DNA from 3 places in the Labrenzia sp. CP4 genome. Region 1 is predicted to be linked to each of the others. Evidence: riboswitches for the same ligand, from Rfam matches in the RefSeq annotation. Region 1 holds a riboswitch; each other region holds the start of a gene.
What was found. A riboswitch is a leader RNA that binds a small molecule or an ion and turns the genes downstream of it on or off. The one in region 1 is predicted to bind thiamine pyrophosphate.
Positions count from the first base shown of each region.

Region 1 (3,273 bases):
ACATGGAGCAGAAGTGCGCGACCTTGTGGGCTTCCTTCGGCAAGGTCTCGTCATGCATCGAACGGGCCGTTTCCGGATCGAGCGCGAGGTTGAACTGGTCCTCCCAGCGGAACTCGAAACGGGCGCGCGACAGGGCGTCGTCGCGGACCTTCGCTGCCGGATGACCCTTGGCGAGGTCGGCGGCATGGGCGGCGATCTTGTAGGTTATGACACCGGTCTTCACATCATTGCGGTCGGGAAGGCCGAGGTGTTCCTTCGGCGTGACGTAGCAGAGCATCGCCGTGCCGAACCAGCCAATCATCGCGGCACCGATGCCCGAGGTGATATGGTCGTAACCCGGCGCGATGTCGGTCGTCAGCGGTCCGAGCGTGTAGAACGGCGCCTCGCCGCAGACCGCAAGCTGCTTGTCCATGTTCTCCTTGATCTTGTGCATCGGCACATGACCAGGGCCTTCGATCATGACCTGGCAGTCTTTCGCCCAGGCGATCTTCGTCAGCTCTCCGAGCGTTTCCAGTTCGGCGAACTGCGCTGCGTCGTTGGCGTCGGCAATCGAGCCCGGACGCAAGCCGTCACCAAGTGAAAAGGAAACGTCGTAGGCACGGCAAATGTCGCAGATCTCCTCGAAATGCTCGTAAAGGAAGCTCTCCTTGTGATGATGCAGGCACCACTTGGCCATAATCGAACCGCCGCGCGATACGATGCCGGTAACGCGGTTGACGGTGAGCGGAATGTAGGAGAGCCGGACACCGGCATGGATGGTGAAATAGTCGACGCCCTGTTCGGCCTGCTCGATCAGCGTGTCGCGAAAGACTTCCCAGGTAAGGTCCTCGGCAATGCCGCCAACCTTTTCCAGCGCCTGGTAGAGCGGCACCGAGCCGATCGGAACCGGCGAATTCCGGATGATCCATTCACGAATGTTGTGGATGTTGCGCCCGGTCGATAGGTCCATGACGGTGTCGGCGCCCCAGCGAGTCGCCCAGACCATTTTCTCGACTTCCTCCGCCATCGACGAGGTGACGGCAGAGTTGCCGATATTGGCGTTGATCTTCACCAGGAAGTTCCGGCCAATGATCATCGGCTCCGCTTCCGGATGGTTGATATTGGCTGGGATGATCGCGCGCCCGCGGGCGACTTCCTCGCGGACGAAGTCCGGTGTAACAAAATCCGGGATCGCCGCGCCGAAGCTCTCTCCATCACGGGGAAGCTTTTCGTTTGCAGCCTTGCGACCAAGGTTTTCCCGGATGGCGATGTATTCCATCTCTGGCGTGATGATGCCGGCGCGGGCATAGGCGATCTGGGTGACGGTCTTGCCGTCTTTGGCGCGGCGCGGTTTCTGCAGGTTAGGGAATTGCAGTGTCAGGCGCTCGCCGGTGGCAAAGCCGTTGTCTTCCGGCTTGACCATGCGGCCCTCATATTCCTCCGTGTCACCGCGGGCGGCGATCCACTCGGCGCGAAGGCGCGGCAGTCCCATCTCAATATCGATCGCCTGGGTCGGGTCGGTATAGGGACCGGAGGCATCATAGACCGTGACGGGCGGTTCGCCGGCGGTCGGATGGACTGCGATCTCGCGCACTGGTACGCGGATATCGGGATGAATTTCGCCCGGCTTGTAAACCTTTGTAGAGGCAGGCAGCGGCCCCTTGGTGATTTCGGGCGTAATAGTCTTGGTGGCAATGTTCATTCTGAGGCTCCAATCTTTCAAGTTGGAGACCCAGTTCGAAGCCGGAATGATGGAAAGACGCCATGACGCTCCGGATTCTGGGCAACGTCGTACTGCAGCGCTTGCACCGTCCCTACGCCAGTATGAACTGGATCAGGTTCAACGGGTCACTGCGCTGCCATCAATCAACGGCCCAGCAGTATCTCAGCCCCTTGCCGGGGCACCCCTGGTAACGTTGCCATCGGCCATCATCCACGTGCGTTTGTCAATACAGAGATGCTTGGCTCGACGAGGAAGTGCTGTCACTTTGGCGGCAAAAGGTTGAAGGAAATGTGCCGGGTGACTCCAAAAAGTTGTCCGCGGACAACAATGCGAAGTTCTTGTCGAAACTAGGCTGAAAAATGCACTTGGTTAAGCGTTTGTAAATTGGTAACGAATCGGAGCATATTGTAACAGCGCAGTTTGAGGCGTAGTTTTCAAAAATGCGCAGTTCGAGGATTTTTCGAGATGGACACCAATCTTCTGGTTGAAGGTGCTGCTGAACACCTGCCAACGACACTTTCGGCGGACGCGAATGAGCTCGCTCATCAATTGCAGATACATCAACGAAAAATCTTTCCACCTGCTTCTCAAAAGACTATCCGAAGATTTTCGCCTGCAGAAGCAGCTAAATTGATTGGCATTAAGGAAGGCTATTTACGTCAGGTCGCCGCTGATGGGCATGGCCCCGAACCAAACGAGAACGGTAGGCGCACATATTCTGTCGAGGACATGGATCATATACGTCAGGTCTTGGACGAGAAAAATGGCACGCCAAAATATGTGCCGATCCGTCGGGGAGATGAAAAGCTTCAGGTTATCACTGTAATGAACTTCAAAGGTGGTTCCGGAAAAAACCACCACATCTGCTCATTTGGCTCAGTTCTTGGCGTTGCGTGGATACCGCGTTTTAACAATTGACCTTGATCCACAAGCATCATTGTCAGCGATGTTCGGACATCAACCCGAACTAGATGTCGACGAGGGAGAAACGCTTTACGGTGCTATCCGTTATGAAGACCCTCGAGCCTTAAGCGAAATCATTCGATCCACATATACGCCAAACCTCCATATTGTTCCAGGCAATCTTGAATTGATGGAATTCGAGCATGAAACGCCCAAAGCAATGTCTGAAGGACGTTCAGCGTCCATGTTTTTCGCCCGAATAGGGGAGGTGCTGACAAGCGTTGAAAGCTATTACGACGTTGTAGTCATTGATTGCCCACCTCAGCTTGGCTTTCTAACGATGTCGGCCTTAAGTGCGGCCACAGGAGTATTGATCACCGTACATCCACAGATGTTGGACGTTATGTCTATGTCCCAATTTCTTTCTATGACAGCTGAATTGATGAGTGTTGTCGAAAAGGCCGGAGGGCGTACCAGCTATGATTGGATGCGTTACTTGGTTACTCGCTTCGAACCAAACGATGGACCACAAAGCCAGATGACCGGGTTTATGCGTTCAATATTTGGAAATCGCATGCTTCAACATGCGATGCTTAAATCTACTGCTATTTCTGATGCCGGTGTTACCAAGCAAACTTTGTATGAAGTCGAAAGAAGCCAATTTGTGC
Region 1 covers NZ_CP011928.1:39,428-42,700, forward strand. The annotation lists gene thiC (phosphomethylpyrimidine synthase ThiC) at 1-1,681, opposite strand, end outside; TPP riboswitch at 1,773-1,898, opposite strand; partial or broken gene repA (plasmid partitioning protein RepA) at 2,168-3,273, shown strand, end outside.

Region 2 (3,273 bases), on a different replicon from region 1:
GATCGCGTCTTTACCTGAAAACAATGGTGCTGCACGCAGAAGCGTCTACAGCCGTGCGCGCAATGCCATCGTCAATCAGCTGAAAGCCTATGAGCCGCCGCTGGCGCCGTCCGAGATCACGGCCGAGCAGCTGCGTCTGGAAGAAGCCATTCGCAAGGTGGAAGCCGAAGCCGCCCGCGAAAGCCTCGGTCTCAGCCCCACTGTTCCGAAGGTCGAAACGCCGACCCCGGCGCCGCAGGTTTCCGCGCCGCCCGTGACACCGCCTCCGGCTGAGCCGGTGGCAGAGGCTGCGCCGGAAGCGCCTGCGCCTGCACCACAGGAACCTGAAACAACTGCAGCACCGGTGGTGGATACCCCGGCTCCGTCGCCCTTGAAGGAAACCCTGACACAGGCCGAAGCGCTTGGCACCGCGGCCAGCCAGGCTGTTCACCACGCCAAGGAAGCTGCCGACCCGAGCACTGCGCCTGTGCGCCAGGAGCCCTCTTTCGGCGGACCTGTGCAGCCGGAACAGACAGATGATGGCCTGTTCGAGCCTGCAGATACCACCGGTGCGGCCGATCCCGCCGACCAGGTTTATCCAGGCGAGGAAACAGCCAAGCCGAAGGACAAATCGGCCTCCAAGAAAAGCCGCTCCAAGCGCGCCAAGCCGAGTGCTTCGGATGCGCTGCGCGGTGATTCATCCGGCAGCCGCACCGTTCCGATCGTCATTGCTGCGGGTTTCCTGTTGCTGGTGATCCTGGGCGCCGGAGCCTATTTCCTGATGCCTGCGGGCGATGAGACAGCCGACAGCGGCAATGTGCCGGTCGCGTCTTCTTCGCAAACGCCTGTCGATACGCAGCCGGACACCACGCCGGAGCCTTCGACCGCTGCCCCTGCCGTAGAAGGTGAAGAGCCTTCGAAAAACACCGACCGCCTGTTGAACGAAGGCGAGACGGATGTGGTTGCCCCGGATGCACGCACGGTAACCACGACGACGATTACCGGACAGTCTGATTCGCCTGCGCCGGCCGATACACCGCAGGTCGATACACCAGCTTCCGCTGCGCCCGAACCTTCCCAGCCGTCCATCGTGACGAGCGGAGAAAACGATCAGTCTTCTGCGACCACCGAAAGCCCGATTGCGGTGCCGGAAGACAATCTCTCGGCCATCTCGCCTGACGAAACTTCACCGGCTCCGTCCGCCACGGCGGCGGATTCCTCGGTGCAGCGCTCTATCCTTTACGAAGAAGGGGAAGAGTCCGGTGGTGCCGGAACGGCTGCGCAAGGCGCAGTCGTTTGGGGTGTCGATGAAGAAACGAATCTGGACGGCAAGGCTCTCGCGGTTCTGAGCGCCTCCATTGAAATCCCCGAGCGGGATGTGAAGGTCGATATTCGCATCAAGCCGAATGACGATACTTCCTTGCCCGCCAGCCATCTGGTCGAGATCAAGTACGAGTTCCCGGAAAACTTCGCTCCGGGTGACGTCGTCAACGTGCCAGGCTTGGTCATGAAGCCTACGGAAGAAGCTCGTGGCGATGCGCTGATCGGCGCTTCCGTGAAAGTGTCTCCGGGCTTTTTCTGGATTGCCCTTTCCAGCTTGCCGAACGAGCAGCAACGCAATCTCGCCCTGCTGCGTGAACGCGGCTGGATCGACATTCCGATGCTTTACGAAAACGGCAAGCGCGGCATCCTGACCCTGGAAAAGGGAACCGCCGGTGCAGAAGCCGTAGAAAAGGCGATCACGTCCTGGCAAGCCGGCTAAGCGCCAGCCTGCCTCCTTTCAAAATCTGAAGAAGCCGCCTCACGGCGGCTTGCCTTTTTCCGTCACACAAGGCATGGTCCGCCTTGGTCCGAGGGGTGTTCCGGTTACCGGAGCTGAGATGGCGTAATGCCGAACCCTTAGAACCTGATCCGGGTCATGCCGGCGAAGGGACGGAATCCTTAGCCTATTCCCGGATCTCCATTGTCATTTTCGGCTTGTCCGAAGACGGGAGATCCTATGCGTACTTGTCTGCGACCACTGCGGTCGCCGCACATCCGAATGCCGGTATCGGCTTTCATGCGTTCCTGTTGGCCAATGGCGGCGGGGGCTGCGGGATGATGGCGTTTGTGAAAGCTGTTGCCAGGACCATACTCGGCCTCCTGCTGACTGTCGCTATCTGGGCGGCAATCGTCCATGTGTTCGACACCCAGCATTATATCCTGCCGGGTCCGGACCGCGTCTTTACAGCCTTTGTCAAACACGCAGGCTTCCTTCTGCATCATGCCGGCATCACCGCCTATGAGACGGTGCTCGGGTTTGTGCTGGGGGCAGCCGCCGGGGCATTGCTTTCCGTTCTTTTGTGGCTGTTTCCGATTGCTGCAAGGTTCGCCATGCCGCCCATTCTGGTGACGCAGGCCCTGCCTGTTTTCGCAATCGCGCCGATCCTGGTGCTCTGGCTCGGTTTCGGGCTGGCCTCCAAGATCGTCGTCATCATCCTGGTCATCTTCTTCACGGTTACATCGACGTTTTTCGATGGCCTGCAGCGGCTTGACCCGGGTTTGTGCGATCTCGCCCGGCTTTATCGTCTGTCTCGCCTGAAGGAACTCTGGTTCTTTCGCCTGCCGTCAGGCTTGCCGGCGTTTGCCTCCGGCCTGCGGGTGGCCGCGGTGTTCGCTCCCATGGGGGCGATCATCGGCGAATGGGCCGGGGCAAAAGGAGGCCTTGCCTTCATCATGCTTCAAAGCAGCAACCGGATGCAGGCGGACATGATGTTCGCCGCCCTGATCCTGCTCGCGGCGATGGTGCTGATCATGCGCTTTGCCGTGAACCATCTCACCCGACTTCTTGTTCCCTGGCAGCCGCTCACCTAGCTGCCGCTCTACGGAGGACCTCATGAAAAAACAAATCCTGTCACTCGCATTGGCCGCCGGGCTGCTGGCATCGGGGCCGGTACAGGCCAGTGAGAAACTGACCTTGCTGCTCGACTGGTTCATCAATCCGGATCACGCGCCGCTGGTAACTGCGCAGACCAAGGGTTTCTTCGAGGCAGAAGGTCTCGAGGTTGAGATCATCGAACCGGCGGACCCGGCAATGCCGCCGAAACTGGTTGCTGCCGGGCAGGGCGATATCGCAGTGTCCTATCAGCCGACGCTTCATGCGCAAATCGAGGAAGAGCTGCCGCTGAAATGGATCGGTACGCTGGTGGAAACGCCCCTCAATTCTCTCATCGTGCTGAAGGACGGCCCGATACAGGAACTGAAGGACCTCAAGGGCAAGAGTGTCGGCTTTTCCGTTTCCGGCTTCGAGGACGC
Region 2 covers NZ_CP011927.1:1,044,088-1,047,360, forward strand. The annotation lists gene ACP90_RS04930 (hypothetical protein) at 1-1,741, shown strand, start outside; TPP riboswitch at 1,823-1,929, shown strand; gene ACP90_RS04935 (ABC transporter permease) at 1,987-2,832, shown strand; gene ACP90_RS04940 (ABC transporter substrate-binding protein) at 2,855-3,273, shown strand, end outside.
Region 2: another riboswitch for thiamine pyrophosphate. It lies ahead of ACP90_RS04935 (ABC transporter permease); the one in region 1 lies ahead of thiC (phosphomethylpyrimidine synthase ThiC).

Region 3 (3,273 bases), on a different replicon from region 1:
TTCTGTCTTTGGCTGATCGGTCATCTCACTTGCTCCAGAACGCGTGGAAATGATGGACTGGCCCGTGACCACTGCCGATGTGAAGCGTGTCGGCAGCGGCGATGGCGGCCTGAATATAGGACTTGGCGGATCTGACGGCCGCTTCCATGCCCTGCCCCTTGGCGAGACCCGAGGCAATCGCGGATGACAGGGTGCAACCGGTGCCATGCGTGTTGTCGGTCTTGATCCGCTCTGACCTGAGCCAGACCGCATTGCCGTTGCGATCCAGAAGCAGGTCGGCGCTATTCGCACCAGACCCGTGCCCGCCCTTGAGCAGAACCGCATTGGCTCCAAGACCGAGCAGACGTTCTGCCTGCGCCTGCATTTGCGTTTCGTCCGCGGCAACGTTGCCTTGCAACATGCGGGCAGCTTCATGCAGGTTCGGGGTAACAATATCAGTCAGCGGCAGCAGCAAGGCAATCAGCGTGTCGACCGCACTGTCGGCAAGCAACGGGTCACCGGAGGCAGCCACCATCACCGGGTCAAGCACGACCGGACCTGTCTCATGTGCCCGAAGCCCTTCAGCTACCACCTCAATCGTATCGACACGCGACAGCATGCCGATCTTTGTCGCCTTGACGGCAAGGTCCGAGAAGACGGCTGTAATCTGGGCCCGCACGAACTCCGGCGGCACATCATGGATGGCGCTGACGCCAAGCGTATTCTGCGCCGTCAGGGCTGCAATAACACTGGCACCAAAGACGCCGTTTGCGGAAAAGGTCTTGAGATCAGCCTGAATGCCGGCTCCGCCGCCGGAATCCGATCCTGCAATGGTTACCGCAATTGCGGTCATGGGAACCTCCTGGGAGTAGATGCCGAAAAGGCTGCGTCAGCCGGTCTTGAGACGGGCTTCAATGTCGCGGTCAGTCAGGCAATAGAGTGCGTCGAGCAACTCCGGCACCAGACTGCCAGGCCCGCCTGACCGGCTGGCTGCGATTTCGCCGGCAATGTTGAAGACGGACAGTCCGCATGCAGCTGCAAGCGCCCTGTCCTTTTCGATGCTCAGGAACGCCGCCAGAACAGCACCGCCGGCACAGCCGGTGGCCGTCACGCGTGACATCAGTGGATCGCCGTTGCGCAGCAGGAAATCCTCGCCGCGGCTCTCGACCCTGTCTTCCGGGCCAGTGACCGCAAAAACCGTTCCGGCCTCGATCAATGCATCGGCATCCGCCCGCTCCGGCAAGAGAGCAGTGAGTTCTTCCGGATTGAGCCGCACCAGATCCGGCTTCACGCCCAGCAATTCGCGCGCATAGACGCAGCGCACGGGTGACCGGTTGACGAAGACCGGATCGACACAAACCGGACGTCCGGCAGTCCTGGCAGCTTCGATCGCTAGCGGAATGGCCGCACGACGTTCCTCGTCAAGGGTGCCGAGGTTCACCAGCAGCGCATCAGCCCCGCCGGCAAAAGCCGCAACTTCCTCCCGCGCGATGGTCATGGAAGGAACCGCGCCGAGCGCAAGCAGCACATTGGCAGTGAAACTCTGGGCGACCGCATTTGTGATGGCGTGAACGCGCGGCGTTTTCTGCCGCACCCTTTCCAGAAGGGTGAAGACCTGTTCGGCGCACAGGGCTTGCGTGGAAGCAGCAACGGAAAGGCTCATGACGGCTCTCCTGCGACAGAAAGCCCGTTGCCGGTATTCCGGAAAGGACGCGTTGAAGGGAGTGGTGTGTGCATCATGATCTCAAATCCCTCCGCCGGTATCAGCCGGATCAGGTTCAAGGAGTTGGCAGGCCGCCTCTCAGCCCGGTCCAGGATAGCCGGGCACCCCCATGAGATGATTGCACTGCTAACAAGCCGGCCGTGCGATTGCAAGACCCGGCTTGTGCAGAGCGACTACTCGGCAATTGACTGACGGGAGGAGATAGGCGATGTCCTAGTCTGCTTTCGTGAATCTGTTGCCCGGCATGTTTGGCTGACCGAACAGCCCGGCTGATGGTTCAGGTGACACGTTCACCCCCTTCAAACACCAACTGCCCGGAGCGCCCCATGGTACCGTTTTTCGTGATGATCAAATGCCAGTTGGGCAAGACCTACCAGGTCGCCAATGCGATCGCCGATGCGGAAATTGCGTCCGAAGTCTACTCCACCTCCGGCGACTACGATCTTCTGGTGAAATTCTATGTCGACGACGGTTCGGACATTGGCCACTTCGTGAACGAGAAGGTCCACCCGATCGACGGCATTCAGGACACCAAAACCATCATTACCTTCAAGGCCTTCTGAACTCAGACCCGGAAATTTCCATGAAACTCATTAAAATCGCCGCCCTTTGCCTGCCCCTCGCTCTTGCTCCGATCGGATCGACCGCGTCCGCGCAAGGCATGCCGCCGGAGCAGATCAAGCAGATCCTGGACCTGACCAAGGCCAACTGGGTGTCATTCCGCGACTGGCAGGGCCAGGAGCTGATCTATTTCACCCACCTGGAATCCTGGAAGTGCGGCATCGACTATGTCTTCTACGGACTGAACGACGACCCGATTGAGCAGGAATGGCAACTGGAAGCCTGTGACCCGGACAACCAGAATGTCGTTCTGAAGGACAAGCCCTATCTGGAGCTGCCCCTGGGGTCGGCCCAGTCGATCAGCGTGCAGCTGATCTTCAAGGACGGCACCAAGAGCGCTGTCGAGCGGTTCGAATACAAGTCGCAGTAAGGCCGATTTCGGAAACCACCCGCATTCGCCGTCATTCCGGACAAGCGCAGTAAAGCTGCGCGCCGATCCGGGATCCAGCGCATCAGCGTGAGCAAAGCGAACTCTTCTCTCTTTGTATAATGCCGCGCCTAAGGCGCGAAATAAGTCTGGATTCCGGATCTGCGCACAGCATTGCTGCGCTTGTCCGGAATGACGGGGAAGACAGCGTGACCTGCCCTTTGTCTCTTCCTCCCCCCTACGAACGCGAGGGTGATGACGCCCGGCGTGCCTTTGTCCGGTCCAGCCCGAGCTTGTGCTCGCGGTAGATGACGAAAATACCGGCGGCTATCACGATCAGCGCCCCCAGCACCACTGCTGGCAATGGCGTTTCGCTGAACACCACCCAACCGACAATGATCGCCCACAGCATGTTGACATAGTCGAACGGGGCAATGGTGGAGGCATCCGCGAACCGGTAGCTCTGCGTCAACAGGATCTGGCCGACACCGCCCGCAAGGCCGATCAGCAGAAGCAGACCTGCCGTGGGCAGGTCCGGAATGATCCAGGCCTGACCCGGCAGCAGAAAGCCCAACGGCAGCGT
Region 3 covers NZ_CP011927.1:2,155,834-2,159,106, reverse strand. The annotation lists gene ACP90_RS10030 (TRAP transporter substrate-binding protein) at 1-24, opposite strand, end outside; gene thiD (bifunctional hydroxymethylpyrimidine kinase/phosphomethylpyrimidine kinase) at 26-832, opposite strand; gene ACP90_RS10020 (hydroxyethylthiazole kinase) at 869-1,642, opposite strand; TPP riboswitch at 1,711-1,821, opposite strand; gene ACP90_RS10015 (Lrp/AsnC ligand binding domain-containing protein) at 2,029-2,265, shown strand; gene ACP90_RS10010 (hypothetical protein) at 2,286-2,693, shown strand; gene ACP90_RS10005 (DMT family transporter) at 2,929-3,273, opposite strand, start outside.
Region 3: another riboswitch for thiamine pyrophosphate. It lies ahead of ACP90_RS10020 (hydroxyethylthiazole kinase); the one in region 1 lies ahead of thiC (phosphomethylpyrimidine synthase ThiC).